2 linked regions of the Ilumatobacter coccineus YM16-304 genome follow. The protein of the gene in region 1 binds, or shares a complex with, the protein of each later gene. Links are inferred from orthologs where the notes say so. Each region holds a gene or a part of one and is shown on either strand. Other genes may lie near its edges.

What was found.
Region 2: the proteins of metK (region 1) and groL are in contact, whole or in part, in a cryo-EM structure (PDB 8P4O), measured with the Escherichia coli proteins. The link is inferred for Ilumatobacter coccineus YM16-304 from one-to-one orthologs.

The regions. Positions count from the first base shown.
Region 1 is NC_020520.1:2,273,482-2,281,724, forward strand. What follows is about bases 1-2,870. They hold metK (methionine adenosyltransferase), read left to right. Parts: upstream 1-775; coding sequence 776-1,966; downstream 1,967-2,870. Other genes in these bases: coaBC (bifunctional phosphopantothenoylcysteine decarboxylase/phosphopantothenate--cysteine ligase CoaBC), read left to right, coding at 1-735; YM304_RS10260 (primosomal protein N' family DNA-binding protein), read left to right, coding at 2,000-2,870. In the rest of the region: more of YM304_RS10260, read left to right, coding at 2,871-3,751; YM304_RS10265 (HelD family protein), read left to right, coding at 3,822-5,786; YM304_RS10270 (class I SAM-dependent methyltransferase), read right to left, coding at 5,830-6,516; def (peptide deformylase), read left to right, coding at 6,506-7,051; YM304_RS10280 (methionyl-tRNA formyltransferase), read left to right, coding at 7,062-7,895; YM304_RS10285 (transcription antitermination factor NusB), read left to right, coding at 7,892-8,243. UniProt on the Escherichia coli protein: Catalyzes the formation of S-adenosylmethionine (AdoMet) from methionine and ATP.
Region 2 is NC_020520.1:3,978,970-3,987,246, reverse strand. What follows is about bases 3,167-6,070. They hold groL (chaperonin GroEL), read left to right. Parts: upstream 3,167-3,751; coding sequence 3,752-5,389; downstream 5,390-6,070. Other genes in these bases: YM304_RS17735 (hypothetical protein), read left to right, coding at 5,733-6,070; groES (co-chaperone GroES), read left to right, coding at 3,398-3,688; YM304_RS23005 (EAL domain-containing protein), read left to right, coding at 3,167-3,217. In the rest of the region: YM304_RS17755 (cytochrome P450), read left to right, coding at 1-892; more of YM304_RS23005, read left to right, coding at 932-3,166; more of YM304_RS17735, read left to right, coding at 6,071-6,254; YM304_RS17730 (NUDIX hydrolase), read left to right, coding at 6,312-6,992; YM304_RS17725 (SDR family NAD(P)-dependent oxidoreductase), read right to left, coding at 7,065-7,853; YM304_RS23000 (PqqD family peptide modification chaperone), read right to left, coding at 7,891-8,277.

The sequences.
Region 1 (8,243 bases):
CTCGCCGGTGGCGACGTCGGCGCCGGCCGCCTCGCCGAGCCGGAGCGCATCGTCGCCGAAGTCGAGCGAGTGCTCGGCCCGAACGACCTCGACGGCGTCCGCCTCGTGGTGTCGGCCGGTGGCACTCGCGAGCCGATCGACTCCGTCAGAGTCATCGCCAACCGTTCCTCGGGCAAGCAGGGGTACGCCGTGGCCGCCGAAGCGCTCGCTCGCGGCGCATCGGTCACGATCGTGTCGACCGTCTCACTCCCGACGCCGCCCGGGGCGGTGGTCGTGCCCGTCGAGACCGCCGCCGAGATGCATGCGGCGATGAACGCTGCGGCAGACGACCACGACGTCGTGGTCATGGCGGCAGCGGTCGCCGACTTCCGTCCGGCGTCAGCGGCGACCGGCAAGATCAAGAAGCGCGATGGCGTTCCCGAGATCGTGCTCGAGCCGACTCCTGACATTCTCGCCGGACTCGGAGAGAACAAACGGGCCGGTCAGGTGCTCGTCGGATTCGCCGCAGAAACCGACGATCTCATCGCGAACGCGACGTCCAAGCTCGAGAAGAAGCGTCTCGATCTCATCGTCGCCAACGACGTCGGCGCTCCCGAAGTCGGGTTCGCTCACGACACCAATGCGGTTACGCTGCTCAGGCCCGACGCGAAGCCTGTCGAGATCGACCTTGCTGCCAAGCGAGATGTTGCCCGGGCCGTCATCGACACGATCGTCGACATCAGACGCACGCGCTGATCCGTCGACGATGACCAGATCACAGTAGACAGGACATCACATGGCCAATTACTCGTTCACCTCCGAATCCGTCACCGAGGGGCATCCCGACAAGATGGCGGACCAGATCTCCGACGCCGTGCTCGACGCCATCCTCACCGAGGATCCCGACGCTCGAGTCGCATGCGAAACGCTGGTCACGACCGGCCTGTGCGTCGTCGCCGGCGAAGTCAGCACGACCGCCTACGTCGAGATTCCGAAGATCGCTCGCGAGACCATCAACGGCATCGGCTACGACAACGCGCTGTTCGGTTTCGACGGCAACACGTGTGGCGTCATGGTCACCCTCGACGAGCAGAGCCCCGACATCGCGCAGGGCGTCGACACGAGCGAAGAGTTCCGTGGCGGCACCGCCGGTGAAGATCAGCTCAACCTGCAGGGCGCGGGCGACCAGGGCATGATGTTCGGCTACGCCTGCAACGAGACCGACGTGCTCATGCCGCTGCCGATCAACACGGCACATCGCCTGTCGGAGCGTCTCGCCGACGTGCGCAAGTCGGGTCAGGTTCCGTACCTGCGCCCCGACGGCAAGACCCAGGTCACCTTCGAGTACGACGAGAACGGCAAGCCGGTCGCACTCAAGGCCGTGCTCATCTCGACGCAGCACCAGGACGGGATCGACCGCGACACCGTCATCCGTCCCGATCTCATCGACCAGGTCATCCGCCCCGTCATCCCCGAGCAGTTCGCCGACGACGACTACGAGATCTACATCAACCCGACCGGCAAGTTCGTCATCGGTGGCCCGGTCGGCGACTGTGGCCTCACCGGCCGCAAGATCATCGTCGACACCTACGGTGGCATGGGCCGCCACGGCGGCGGCGCCTTCTCGGGCAAGGACCCATCCAAGGTCGACCGCTCGGCTGCCTACGCCGGCCGTTGGGTCGCCAAGCACGTCGTCGCTTCCGGCGCCGCCGATCGCTGTGAGATCCAGCTCGCCTACGCCATCGGCATGGCGCAGCCGATGAGCATCCTCGTCGAGACGTTCGGTACCGCTGCCGAAGATCCGGCGAAGATCGAAGCCGCCGTTCGCTCGACGTTCGACCTGCGTCCCGGCGCGATCGTGCGCGACCTCGACCTCAAGCGTCCGATCTACAAGAAGTCGGCTGCCTACGGTCACTTCGGTCGCGAAGAGTTCCCGTGGGAGCAGCTCGACCGCCTCGACGACTTCAAGTCCGCGCTCGGCGCCTGACCTGACCGCACGCATCGAATTGTGTGACCGGCCGTGACCGACGGGTTGCTGTTCGGTCACACGGTTCGATGCGCTCGCGTGTTGCCCGACGTCACCGGGCTGGCGAAACCGTTCGACTACTCGATTCCTGACGACCTCGTCGATCAGGTCGAGGTCGGCACGATGGTGCGTGTCGAGCTGCACGGCCGCCGTATCGGTGGCTGGGTCATCGAGCTCCCCGACGAGCCGGCGGTCCCGGCCGACGAACTCAAGCCCATTGCGAAGGTGCGCGGTCATGGGCCCGCGCCCGAGCTGATCGAACTCGCTCACTGGGCCTCGGTCAGATGGGCGGCCCGTCGCATCCGCCCGTTCCTCGTCACCGCCTCACCGCGCAACGCGGTCCGGACGTTGCCGCCCCCGCACCGGCGGGCGACTGCGCCGGCCCCGAGTTCGCCGGCCACGACGAAGCTGCTCGAATCGGGTGGCGGTGTGCTCCGGCTGCCACCGCGCAGCGACGTGCTGCCCTCGGTGCTGTCGGCGATCGGCCTCGGCCCGACTCTGGTGGTCGTGCCCACCAACCACGACGCAGCGCTGCTGGCGTCACGCCTGCGGCGCACCGGCGCGACGGTGGCCTACGTGCCCGACGACTGGGCTGCGGCGGCCGGTGGTGTCGACGTGGTGATCGGTTCGCGCAGCGCCGCCTGGATGCCGTGCGCCGGCCTGGCCGCAGCGATCGTGGTCGACGAGCACGACGAGGCGTTGCAAGACGAACGCTCGCCCACCTGGCATGCACGCGACGTGGTCGCCGAACGGTGCCGCCGGGCCGGGGTGCCGGCCGTGTTCGTGTCGCCCGCGCCGACGCTCGTCGCGGTCGAAGAACTGGCTGGCCCCGGAGGTGTCGTTCATCCGCCGCGAGATCGCGAGCGCTTGCACTGGCCGCGAGTCGAGGTGGTCGACCGGACCGACGAGGACCCGTGGAAGCGCTCGTTGATCACCTCGGCGCTCATCGAACGGCTCCGTGATCCGCTGCAGCACGTCGTGTGCGTGAGCAACATCACCGGTCGCGCCCGGGTGTTGGCGTGCCGTACGTGCCGGGAGCTGATCCGCTGCGAGACGTGTGATGCGGCGGTCGGCCTGACCGACGACAACCGGTTGTCGTGTCGGCGATGTGGAACCGAGCGGCCCGCGGTGTGTCAGGCGTGCGGTGCGTCGAAGTTCGCCAATCTGCGACCCGGCGTGACGCGCCTTCGCGAAGAACTGGAGGCGGCCGCGAACCGACCCGTCGTCGCCGTGACCGGTGCCGACGACGAGCCGCCGAAGCGGGCCGACATCTACGTGGGGACCGAAGCGGTGCTGCACCGGATCGACAGAGCCGACGTCGTCGCGTTCCTGGAGTTCGACTCCGAGATGCTGGCGCCACGGTTCCGGGCCTCGGAGCAGGCGCTCGCGTTGATCATTCGAGCCGGCCGATTGGCGCCGGAGGTGATGATCCAGACGTTCAACCCTGACCACGAGGTCGTGCAGGCGGCGTTCCGCGCCGATCCCGACCTCGTGCTCGATGCCGAACGCTCCCGACGCGAGATGCTGCACCTGCCGCCGTACGGCGCGTTGGCATCGATCTCCGGCGGGTTCAGCGACGAGGTGATCGAGCAACTCGACCGAGACGTCGTGCAGGTCGGGCACATCGACGACGATCACCATCTCGTTCGTGCCGAATCGTGGACCGTGCTCGGCGAGGCGCTCAACGCCGCCGAACGCCCGCCCGGAGCGCGCATCCGAGTCGAGGTCGACCCCGCCCGCATCTGACCCGCTTGTTTCTTTTCGTCCCGGTCCAAGGGAAACAACCGGTCGTGATCCGATACGGTCGAACGCCCTCATGACTGCTGACCTGTTCCCCGACCTCACCGACGAGCAGGCCCGATTTCGCGCGGCTGGGGCCGCTCGCGACCGGATGATCGAACGGTTCGAAGCGCTCGATCCCTCGGCGTCCGCCGACGAGATCACCCAGGAGTTCGTCGAGATGACGGTGGGCGATGCGCTGGAATCGTTGCGCAGCCCGGGGGCCGGCGAGTTCTTCGGACGGATCGACTGCGACGATCTCGACGGGAGCGATCGCGAGGAGTGGTACATCGGCCGGCGTCACATCGAAGACGACGCTCACGACCCGGTGGTGGTCGACTGGCGGGCGCCGATCGCCGCGCCGTTTTACCGAGCGACGGCGATCGACCCGCTCGGCGTGGCGTTCCGCCGTCGCTTCACCCTCGACGACGGAGCGTTGACCGCCTACCTCGACGAGCATCTCGACGACCCGGACGCCGGGGGAGCAGCGGCCGGAATCCCCGACCCGGTGCTCGCCGAGATCGGCGCCGAGCGCAGTGGTGAGATGCGCGAGATCGTCGCGACGATCCAGGGCGAGCAAGACGTCGTGATCCGCTCCGACATCGACCAGGTGCTGATCGTTCAAGGCGGACCTGGCACCGGCAAGACCGCGGTCGCGCTCCACCGAGCGGCGTACCTCCTGTTCGAACATCGAGCTCGCTTGGCCCGCGACGGCGTGCTGATCGTCGGCCCCAACCAGGCGTTCCTCGACTACATCGGCAACGTCCTGCCGTCGCTGGGTGAGCGCAGCGTGCGCCAGGCGACCGCACAGGAGCTGTGCATCCCGCGTGTCGAGGTCACGGGTGTCGACGACGCCGAGGCCGCTCGCTGGAAGGGGGCAGCCGATCGGCTCGCCGACCTCGAAGCAGCGGCGCTCGGAGCGATCAGCGCCCCCGACGACGACATCGTCGTGCCGATCGGCGTGCGCAATCACGTCATCAGCGCTGCCGAGTTCGCCGGATGGGTGGCGACGGCGAAGGCGGGCAACACGCCGATCAACGAGCGCCGGGCTCGTCTCACGGCGATCGCCAAACGTGAACTCTTGCGGCGTAGCGGCAAGGACGATGCGTGGGCGAGCGCCGGTCCGTTGAAGTCGGCGATCACCAAGGCGTGGCCGACCCAGAAGCCGATCAAGCTCGTCGACCGGTTGCTCGCAGCGCAGCTCGGTGGCCCGAAGGGCAAGAAGCGGGCATGGACGCCGGCCGACCAGTTGCTTGTCGACGAAGCGAATTCGCTGCTCGACGGATCGCCGTTCACCTATGGGCACGTCGTGGTCGACGAAGCACAAGACCATTCGGCGGTCGCGCTCCGTGTGATCGGTCGCCGCAGTCCGGCGTCGTCGATGACGCTCGTCGGCGACGTCGCTCAGTCCACCACGCCGGCGGGCCAGGAGCGTTGGAACGACGTGTTCGCGCATCTCGGACCCGACGGCTCGTCGGGAATCGTCGCCGATCTCACGATCGGCTACCGCGTGCCCGAGCCCGTGCTGAGCGTCGCGAACCGCTTGCTCCCGCTCACCGATGTCGACGCGACCGAGAGTCGCAGCGTGCGACTCGCCGGCGATGCGCCCGTGTGGGAATCGTGCGGCAGCGACGAGTTGCCTGGTCGCGTCGCCACCGAAGCTGCGGCGCTGAAGAAGAAGCACAAGGTCATGGGCATCGTGGCGCCGGCTCGACTGCACGATGCGATCGGCGCGTCGCTCGAAATCGAAGGTCTGACCGGGGTGGCGCACGTGCACGACCTGGGGCCGACCGAGGTGCCGGTGTTCGAGGCACACGCCGTGAAGGGACTCGAGTTCGACGGCGTGCTCGTCGTCAACCCGCACGAGGTGCTCGCCGAGGGCCGGTTGGATGTCGAGCACACACCTCGCGGCGCCCGATTGCTCTACGTCGCGATGACTCGCGCCGTCCAGCGACTGGTCCTCGTCACCGACTCCACGCCACCCGCCGTCATCGCCAACTGACCAACCTGGTGATTTCCTTCCCGGATGGAAATGACCAGGTTGGTCAGTCCGAGGTGAGGGCGAGCAGGCGGAAGCCGGCTTTGCTGGCCACGCGGGAGGTGGCGTAGCCCTGGCCGATCAGCCACTTCTGCAGCGAGTCGGCGCCGAGGTGCTTCTGCACTACGAGGGTTGCGGTGCCGTCGTCGGTGAGGCGGCCGAGCCAGTCGGTCAGCAATTCGCGCAGCGCCGGTTTGCCGATTCGGATCGGCGGATTCGACCAGATCGTCGCAAAACGCACGTCGTCGGGAACATCGCCTGGCGCGGCGACGCGCACGTTGGTGATCCCGTTGCGCTTGGCGTTGCGGGCGCACAGTTCACGGGCTCGCGAGTTGACGTCGACCGCCCACACCGTCGAACCGGGGGAGCGGCGAGCCATGGTCAGAGCGATCGGTCCGGCGCCGCAGCCGAGGTCGAGCAGGTGCCCCGACGAGGCCAGTGCGGCGTCGGAACGGATGAGCAAGCTCGTGCCGTTGTCGACGTGACCACGGCTGAACACGCCACGGTCGGTCTCGAGCGTGAACGCGGTGTCGGGCAGTGTCACATCGATCGTGACGGGGTCTGACGGGACCGTCGGATCGTCGTCGAAGTAGTGCGCGTCGGCGGTTTCGGACCGGCCCGTCGCAGCGTGATGATCGTCATGTTCGTCGGGTTGGGGGGCCACGGGCCCTAGCCTGGCAGCAATGTCGTACAAGATCAGGACATACGGCGATCCGGTGCTCAAGAGCAAGGCACTGAAGGTCGCGGACGTCGACGGGAAGATCATCCGGCTCGTCGACGACATGTTCGACACGCTCGTCGAGTCGGGCAATGGCATCGCGCTCGCCGCGCCGCAGATCGGTGTGCAGAAGCAGGTCGTCGTGTGGGACCTCGGTGACAACCCGATGGCGATCATCAACCCCGAGGTCGTCGAGTCCGACGGCGAGTGGGCGTACGACGAGGGCTGCCTGTCGATCCCGGGCTTGTACGTCGAGATGATCCGACCCAAGACCGTGCTCGTCCGCGGTGTCGACCTGCAGGGCGAGATCATCGAGATCGAGTCCGACGAACTCGAAGCGCGCATGTTCCAGCACGAGATCGATCACCTCAACGGCGTGCTGATGTTCGATCGTCTCGAAGGCGACCAGCGGGCCGAAGCGCTCGCCGAGTACCGCCGCATCGAAGAGCAGACCGCCGCCGAGGCGGCCGCCGCTCGCCGCAACCCGTTGCGCCGGCTGCGGTCGAGTTGAGGCTGGGCGAGTGAAGCTCGTCTACCTCGGCACCCCGGAGATGGCGGTTCCGCCGCTCCGCGCACTGGTGGACGCTGGTCACGATGTCGTTCGCGTCATCACCCGCATCGACAAGAAGCGGGGCCGGGGCGGCGCTCTCTCGCCGAGCCCGGTGAAGGCCGCTGCGCTCGAACTCGGGCTCACCGTCTCGCACGACCCCGACGACGTGCTCGCTGCCGTCACCGACGATGGCGCCGAACTCGGCGTGGTCGTGGCCTACGGACGCATCATCAAGCCACACCTGCTCGACGTGCTGCCGATGGTCAACCTGCACTTCTCGCTGTTGCCGCGGTGGCGTGGCGCCGCACCCGTCGAGCGGGCGCTGCTCGCCGGCGACGCCGAGACCGGTGTCGACGTGATGCGGGTGGAGGAAGGCCTCGACACGGGTGGCATCTACGCCGAACGTCGGGTGCCGATCGGCGACGACACGACGGCCGACGAGTTGCGCCGCACGCTCGTCGACGTCGGCGCCGATCTGCTCGTCGAGCAACTGGCGACACCGGTGACCGACTGGATCGACGATCCGACGCCGCAGCGCGGTGAGCCGCTCTACGCGTCCAAGCTGACCAAGGACGAGTTCGAGATCGACTGGTCGCAGTCGATGATCGACGTGCACCGCCGGATCCGCGTGGGCGGCGCCTGGACGACGTTCCGGGGCAAGCGGCTCAAGATCCACGCCGCCGACCTCGTCGACGGCAGCATCCTCCCGACCGTGGTGCAACCCGAAGGCAAGGGCCCGATGGCATTCGACGCATGGCGCAACGGCGCACAACCCACGGCCGACGAACGGTTCGGCGGCCTGTGAGCGACCAGCCGGACGCCGACCAGACGGCCTTCGCCCCGCCGACGGGCAAGCCGCTCAACCGCAAGCAGCGCAGAGCTGCGTTGCAGACCGGCCGCAAGACGGAGGTCGGAACGACGACGCCGAAGCCGACCTCGCGAACGGCAGCGCGCGGCATGGCCCGAGGCGTCGCCCTCGACGTGCTTCGCCGTATCGAGAACGACGGGGCCTACGCCAACCTCGTGCTCGGCCCGATGCTCGCGGCGTCGGATCTGTCGGAGCAGGACCGCAAGTTCGCCACCGAACTGGTCTACGGCTCGACCCGCATGCGCCGAGCGTGCGACGCGATCATCGACCGTTTCGCCAATCAGC
Region 2 (8,277 bases), 1.7 Mb from region 1 along the record:
CACCCCGCGCTCGGTGAACCGTCTCGCCGACGACATCGCCCGCTTCTCCGACGACCTGCTCGACCGGTGCGACGAGCTCGGCACGTTCGATCTGCTCGCCGACTACGCGCAGCCGTACTCGGTGGCGGTGATCTGCTCGATGCTCGGCGTGCCGACCGTCGACACCCAACGGCTCCTCGACTGGTCGCATGCGATCGTCAAGATGTACGAGTTGTCGGCCTCCGACGACACGAAGCGAGCCGCCGACGACGCGGCAGCGGAGTTCATCGAGTACACCCGAGCGCTGATCGCCGAGAAACGAGCGCACCCCGACGGGTTGCTCGTGTCGGAACTCGCCCGCGTCGAAGACGAAGGTGACACGCTCACCGAGGCCGAGATCATCTCGACCACGATGGTGCTCCTCGAAGCCGGTCACGAAGCCACCGTCAACACGCTCGGCAACGGGTTCCGAGCGCTCATGCACCATCGCGACCAGTGGGAACGCGTCACGTCGGGCGCAGTCACATACGCGTCGGCGGTCGAAGAACTGCTCCGGTTCGACGCTCCACTGCACATGTTCGAACGGTGGGTGCTCGAACCCGGCGTTGAGATCGCCGGCCAGCGGCTGGAGGTCGGCGACGAGATCGCCATGCTCTTCGGCTCGGCACAGCGAGACCCGCGTCGCTTCGACGATCCCGACACCTTCGACGTGGGCCGAGACGACCCGGCGCACGTCGGATTCGGCGGCGGCATCCACTTCTGCATCGGCGCGCCGCTCGCCCGACAGGAGCTGGCCCGATCGGTGCAGGGGTTCGCCGAACGCTTCCCCGACCTGCGCCTCGTGGTCGAACCCACGTACCACCCCACCTTCGTGATCCGCGGACTGACCGAGTTGCGCCTGTCGACCAGCTGATCGCCCGGTGGTGCACACGGAGCATGAACGTCACGCCCTGTGCCGGCGTCCCCGCTGAGTGTCGCCGCCACCTCAAGATTCGTAGCAGACTGTCGAAAGATGGACATGGAGGAATCGGGCGAGTCCGAACGCCCGTCGGGGTGGTCGTTTCCGGCTCGGACGACGGCGTACTTCATCGTCGTCTCCGCCCTCTCGATGGGCCTGCTCGCCTTCATCGGACTCGGTGAGATCCGCGAGATCAACCACGACAACGCCGAGATCAGGGTCGATCGGGCGGCGCGAGCTGCGGCCGCGCTGTTCGAGCAGCAGCACAGCGAGTTCGCCGTCGACTGCTCGGTCGACGGGTCGCCCGTCGTGATCAAGATCGATTCGATCGATCGGCTCGAACCCGCTCCGTCGTGGGACTCGCTCCTCGACACCGTCGCGCAGGTCAACCAGGGCGCGGCGAACATCTTTCGGTACAACGCCGAGTCAGCGGCCTTCGATCGGATCTCGACGACGTTCACCGATGCGTCGGGCGCTCGTCTGGGCAACTCGCAGGTCGAGCCGGGCATCATCGCCGAGGGCCACCCGGCGTACGACTCGCTCGTCGACAGTCAGCCGTACAGCGGCGAAGTGCCCGTCGCCGGCCGCTCCCGCTACGCCTACCTGGTGCCCATCGTCGACGGGGCCGAGGCGACGGTCGGCATCCTGGCGGTCGACGTCGGATTCGTCGACGACCTCACGGTGAGCAACTCCCAGGCCGCGAGACGCGTGCTGATCACCATGATCGTCCTGCTGTCGGTGATGGCGGCGTCGGGCATCGTGGTGATGTTCTTCGCGTTCCGCCCCATGAACCGGTTGATCAAGGTCGCGCACGACGTCGGATCGCCGGGCGCGTCGACGGCGGTGGGCCTCACCGATCGTCGCGACGAGATCGGCTATCTCGCGAGCGGACTCGCGAAGGTGGTCGAACTCCGCGACGATCTCGAGCACCGCGCGTACAACGACGACCTGACCGGGGTGCCGAACCGTGCCGCCTTCGTGCGCGAGCTCGACGAACGCATCAGCCGGTTCCGCACCGTCGACGAGCCGGCGACCCTCGGTTTCGCGCTGCTCATCATCGACCTCGACTCGTTCAAGGCGGTCAACGATGCCTTCGGCCATCAAGCGGGTGACGAACTGCTCAAGTCGGTGATGAGGTCGCTCGGCGAGGCACTGCTGCCGGGCGAGTTCCTCGCTCGCCTCGGAGGTGACGAGTTCGCACTGCTGACCGCGCCGGGCGACATCGCCCCGGAGGCGATCGAGGCCGCAGCCCAGCGAGTCACTCGCAGCGTCACCGAGGTGCGCCAGACGCGTGCCGGCGAGACCACGATGACGGCGAGTGTCGGTGTCGCCGTGCTCCCGGAGCATGGAGTCAGCATCGAGACCGCCATGACCAACGCCGACCTCGCGCTCTACGCCGTGAAGCGCAACGGTCGAGGCCATTGGCAGCTGTACTCGCCGAGCATGTCATCGTCGAACCAGCGGCGGATCCACCTCGCCTCCGAGCTGCGGCGTGCGCTCCACGAGCACGAGATCAGCCTCGAGTACCAGCCGCTCTACGCCGCCACCGACGGACAACTGCGATCGGTCGAGGCGCTGGCCCGCTGGCACCACGTCGTCGAAGGGCCGATTCCGCCGGTCGAGTTCGTCGCCGCCGCCGAGAACGCCGGCCTCATCAGCGCGCTCGGCGAGTACGTCATCGAGGCGGTCTGCGCACAGATCGGACGGTGGTGCGACGATCAGCTCGACACTCCGGTCGTCGCCGTCAACGTGTCGACGATGCAGCTCTGGCAGCCGGAGTTCCTCGAGATGCTGCGAGCGTCGATTCGCCGCCACGGGGTCGAGCCCGGTCGTCTGTGCCTGGAGATCACCGAGAGCGTGGTGGTGCAGCGCGACGACGCCAAGACGCGTCGCCTGCTCGACGACATCATCGCGCTCGGCGTGACGCTGTCGATCGATGACTTCGGAACGGGCTACTCGTCGCTCAGCTACCTGCACGACCTCCCGGTGCAGCAGGTCAAGATCGATCGAATGTTCCTCGCCGAAGCGTCGCGCGACCCGAAGAAGGCGCAGCTCTTCGCCGGGATCATCTCGCTCGGGCTCAACCTCGGCCTCGACGTCGTGATCGAGGGTGTCGAGACCTTCGCCGACCTCGAACTGGCCAGGCGCCACGGCGCACACCTCGTCCAGGGCTGGTTCCTCGATGCGGCGATGCCCGCCGACATCGTGTCGGAGCGATTCGGCACCATCGCGGCGCCGTGGGTGGGCACACAGCTCGCCTTCGATCCGCCTCCTGCCTGAACCGCAGTACCTCGATTGGCACTCTCGCTTGCCGGTTGCCAACTCCGATCGCGAGGCGTAGTGTTGGCACTCGGTTTGAGGGAGTGCCAAAGCGTGTGTGACCTCAAGCGTGACTCGAAGTCGAGTCGAACCAATCCGCACTGAAATTCACTACGTGAACTGCCAATGGAGGCATGAAACATGAACCTGAAGCCACTCGATGACCGCATCGTGGTCCGGCCTGCCGAGGCCGAGACGCAGACCGCATCCGGTCTGGTCATCCCCGACTCCGCCAAGGAAAAGCCGCAGCAGGGCGAAGTGCTCGCCGTCGGCCCGGGCAAGCGCTCCGAGACCACTGGCGAACTGATCGAAGTCGGCATCAACGTCGGTGACATCGTCATGTACAGCAAGTACGGCGGCACCGAGGTCAGCTCGGGCGGAGAAGACCTGCTCGTCCTGAACAGCCGCGACGTGCTCGCCATCGTCGGCTGACCCCTCCACACCAATCGCAACACTTTCCCCACTCGCCAATACATCCGCTAGGAGACAACTGATATGGCAAAGATTCTGAAATTCGACGACGAGGCGCGCCGCGCACTCGAAGCCGGTGTCAACAAGCTCGCTGACGCCGTCAAGGTCACCATCGGCCCCAAGGGTCGCAACGTCGTGCTCGACAAGAAGTTCGGCGCTCCGACGATCACCAACGACGGTGTGTCGATCGCCAAGGAGATCGAGCTCGAAGACGTGTTCGAGAACATGGGCGCCCAGCTCGTGAAGGAAGTCGCCACCAAGACCGACGACATCGCCGGTGACGGTACGACCACCGCGACCGTGCTCGCTCAGGCCATGGTCACCGCCGGCATGCGCAACGTCGCCGCCGGCGCCAACCCGATGGCCATCAAGAAGGGCATCGAGGCCGCTGTGGCCGCCGCTGTCGAGTCGATCCAGAGCCAGGCCAAGGACGTCGACGACAAGAGCGACATCGCTTCGGTCGCCACCATCTCGGCCGCCGACGCTTCGGTCGGCGAAGTCATCGCCGACGCCATCGACAAGGTCGGCAAGGACGGCGTGGTCACGGTCGAGGAGTCGAACACGTTCGGCACCGAGCTCGACTTCACCGAGGGCATGCAGTTCGACAAGGGCTACCTGTCGCCGTACTTCGTCACCGACACCGAGCGCCAGGAAGTCGTCCTCGAAGACGCCTACATCCTCCTGCACAGCGCCAAGATCTCGACCGTCCAGACGATGCTGCCGACCCTCGAGGCCGTCATGCAGACCGGCAAGCCGCTGGTCATCATCGCCGAAGACATCGAAGGCGAAGCGCTCGCCACCCTCGTGGTCAACAAGATCCGCGGCACGTTCAACGCTGCTGCCGTCAAGGCCCCGGGCTTCGGCGACCGCCGCAAGGCGATGCTGCAGGACATGGCCGTCCTCACCGGTGGCCAGGTCATCAGCGAAGAAGTCGGCCTCAAGCTCGACAACGTCACGCTCGACCTGCTCGGTACCGCCAAGCGCGTCGTGATCACCAAGGACAACACCACCATCGTCGACGGTGGTGGCGAGAGCTCCGACATCGAAGCTCGTGTCAACCAGATCAAGGCCGAGATCGAGAACACCGACTCCGACTGGGATCGTGAGAAGCTCCAGGAGCGTCTCGCGAAGCTGGCCGGTGGCGTTGCGCTCATCAAGGTCGGCGCTGCCACGGAAGTGGAGCTCAAGGAGAAGAAGCACCGCATCGAAGACGCCGTGTCGTCGGTTCGTGCGGCCATCGAGGAAGGCGTGGTCGCCGGTGGCGGCACCGCCCTCATCCGTGCCCGTGGCGCCGTGCAGAAGGTCGTCGACTCGCTCGACGGTGACGAGAAGACCGGCGCCAAGACGGTGTGGACCGCGCTCATCGCGCCGGGCCTCAACATCGCCAACAACGCCGGCCTCGAAGGCGCTGTCGTCGTCAAGGAAGTCGAAGCCGCTGAGGGTTCGATGGGCATGAACGCCGCGACGGGCGAGATGATGGACCTCATCGCTGCGGGCATCATCGACCCGGCCAAGGTGACCCGTGCGGGTCTCCAGAACGCTGCGTCGATCGCCGCGATGGTCCTCACCACCGAGTGCCTCGTCGCCGACGAGCCCGAAGACGACGCCGGCATGGGTGGCATGCCCGGCGGCGGCATGGGCGGCATGGGCGGCATGATGTGACCGTTCGGCGGGACTCCGTCCCGCCACGCTGACTCCGTCAGCTCGAAGCCGACTTCGTCGTCTTCACGTTCAGTCAAAAGGGGAGCCGGCTTCGAGCCGGCTCCCCTTTTGCGTTCTTCGAACGCGCTGGCGGTCACGGCGGTTCGTTCCGGTCGTCAGTTCCATCGCCGACAGACTCGCCGTGTGGCGCTGCGCGCTGCGGGGCGACTCCCGCTTCGATACAGGGTGATTTCTGGCCTGGCCAAATATCACCCTCACGCGACGACATCTGGCCTGGCCGGATATCACCCTCGGACGGTTTGTCTCTGAGACAAAGCGTCCGGCGCGGGTACCCTCGCCACGTATGGCGAGCGAACCGAGAGGAGCGATGCGGCCGTTCTGGCTGCATCAAGGGGTCGAGTACCTCATCGGCGCCGTGTTCGTGTCGTCGAGCATCCAGAGCGAAACGCCGGCGGTCCCGGCCGCGCTCGGTGTGGCGATCATGATCAACGCCGCGCTCACCATCGGACCGGCGGGAGCGTTCCGTCTCTACGGCCGCAAGCTGCATCGCATCATCGACATCGCCATCATCGCTGCCGTCGTCGTCGCCGCCGTGCAACCGACGATCGCGCTCGGCGACAATGCTCGCGTGCTGATGGTGCTGCTCGCCGTGGTGCTCGCGTTCGTGTGGTGGAACACCGACTTCGCCACCCGTGACGAACGCAAGGAGCGACGGCGTAGCGCCAAGTCGCAGCGCAAGAAGCCGGCGCGGCCGACCAGCGAAGAGGTCGGACAGAAGGCCGGTCGCATCGTCGGCGACGGCATCAACATGGCCAAGCGCGTGAAGAAGAACCTGTCGGCCGACGACGACACCTCCGCCGACTGACCGCACTCGACCGACTCGTAGACTTCACACCGTGAAAGGGCTGAACGATCGGTGACGATGACGAACGGCGCCAACGCTCGACCCGACGGAACTCCCCGTCGCCGAGGCGGCCGCCAGACCATCCCGCGTCCGCCCAGCGCGGTCGAGGAGTACGAGACCCCCTGGCCGCTCGGGGCGACGTGGTCGGTCGACGAACTGACCCGACCGGTCATCGACACGCCCGCCCCGATCGCACCGACGTTTCCCGAGGCGAAGCACTCGGCGGTGCTCCTGGTGCTCGCCGACGGCCCGGCCGGGGCCGAGGTGCTCCTCACCCGTCGATCGATGCAGCTGCGCAACCACAAGGGTGAGATCAGCTTCCCGGGAGGCCGCTGCGACCCGGGGGAGTCGCCGATCGAGACGGCGCTGCGCGAAGCGCACGAGGAGGTCGGGCTCTCACCGCAACGACCGACGGTGGTGGGCGAACTCGGTCACCTCTCGACGTTCGTGTCGAAGAGCTACATCGTGCCGATCGTGGCGACGCTCGACGACCGCCTCGAGCTCGAACCGAAGACGATGGAAGCCGACCGGGTGATGTGGACGCCGATCGCCGAGCTCACCCGTCCGGGCACGTACCACCGCGAGCGTTGGGGCCTCGCGCCGGTCGACCGGCCGCTCCACTTCTTCCACCTCGACGACGAGACCGTGTGGGGCGCCACCGCCCACATGCTCGTCGAGTTGCTCTCGCTGCAGTCCTGACCCGGCCGCCGTCGAAGGTCGTCCGTCAACTGGTGCGTCAACTGGTGTCTGACACCGAATGACGGGCTGGGGTCAGGCGCCCCAGCCGCCGGAGAAGTCGAAGAACTGACCGGTCTGGAAGCGGTTGGAGCCGTCGAGGAGACCAGCCGTGACGCTCGACAGTTCGTCCATCGTGCCGAGTCGGCGCAGCGGGACCTGCGCTTCGATCATGGCCCGACGTTCGGGGTCTCCGTCGGCCCGCGACGCCTTGAGGAAGCCCGGGAAGTCCATGTAGTTGGTGCCGATCGCGTTGACCTGCACGCCGTGGCGAGCGTGTTCGAGACCGACGGCACGCACGATGCCGTTCGCTCCGGCTCGGGTGCCGCCGTAGATCGACACCATCGGGTCGGGACGCCCGCCGGTGGCCGACGTGAACACCACGCACTGCCCGGCGCCGGCCGCGACCATCGGGGGCAGCACCGCCTGGAGTCCGTGGAACACCATGTCGAGGTTGGTGGCCTTGACCTTGGCCCACTGGTCGTCGGTCATGTCGAGGAACTTGCCGGTGACGATGAGTCCGGTGACCAGACATGCCGAGTCGAGCCGTCCAAATCGTTCGAGTACCCGCTCGATCATCGACTGGTTGCCGGTTCGGGTGGTGAGATCGACGTCGCTGATCGTGAGCACGTCGGCGCCGCGCTTCGCGAGGTCGGCGATCTGGCTGTCGAACGATTCCTCGACGCCGACCATCGTGCCGTCGCCGGCCGTGCCGTGGAGCACGAGATCGAACCCGCGGTCGGCCATGGTGCGGGCGAGGGCCGGACCGACGTACCCGGTGGCCATGGTGATCAGTGCGACTGGACGGTTCTCGGCGTTCGACATCGTCCGATGTTTGCACCTCGCCGACGACCGCGACGACTCACTGCCGAGGCGTCGGGGCTACGGTCCAGGAGGCGGGTTCGAGGAGGCGCTTGTGAACGAGGTCGTCGATCGTGCGAACGACCTGCGCCAGTGGTGGCTCGTCGAGCCCGAAGGTCTCGGCATATCGCTCGGCGATCGTGACCGCGTCGGTGGCACCGTCGCAGAGCATGAACACGACCGCTGCCGACGGATTGAGGTGATGCGCGGCCGAAGCCGTGGGTTCGAACACGACCAGGCCGTCGTCGGCCTCCGCGAGGTCGAGATCGTCCGCCTGTGCCGGCCCGGGGCGACGGATCGACCGTCGAACCGTCTGGTCGAGCAGTTCGCGTGCCGCGGTCGCCACATGCGGCTTCGCGTAGCGGTCGGCCACGAGTTCGAGGCCGCT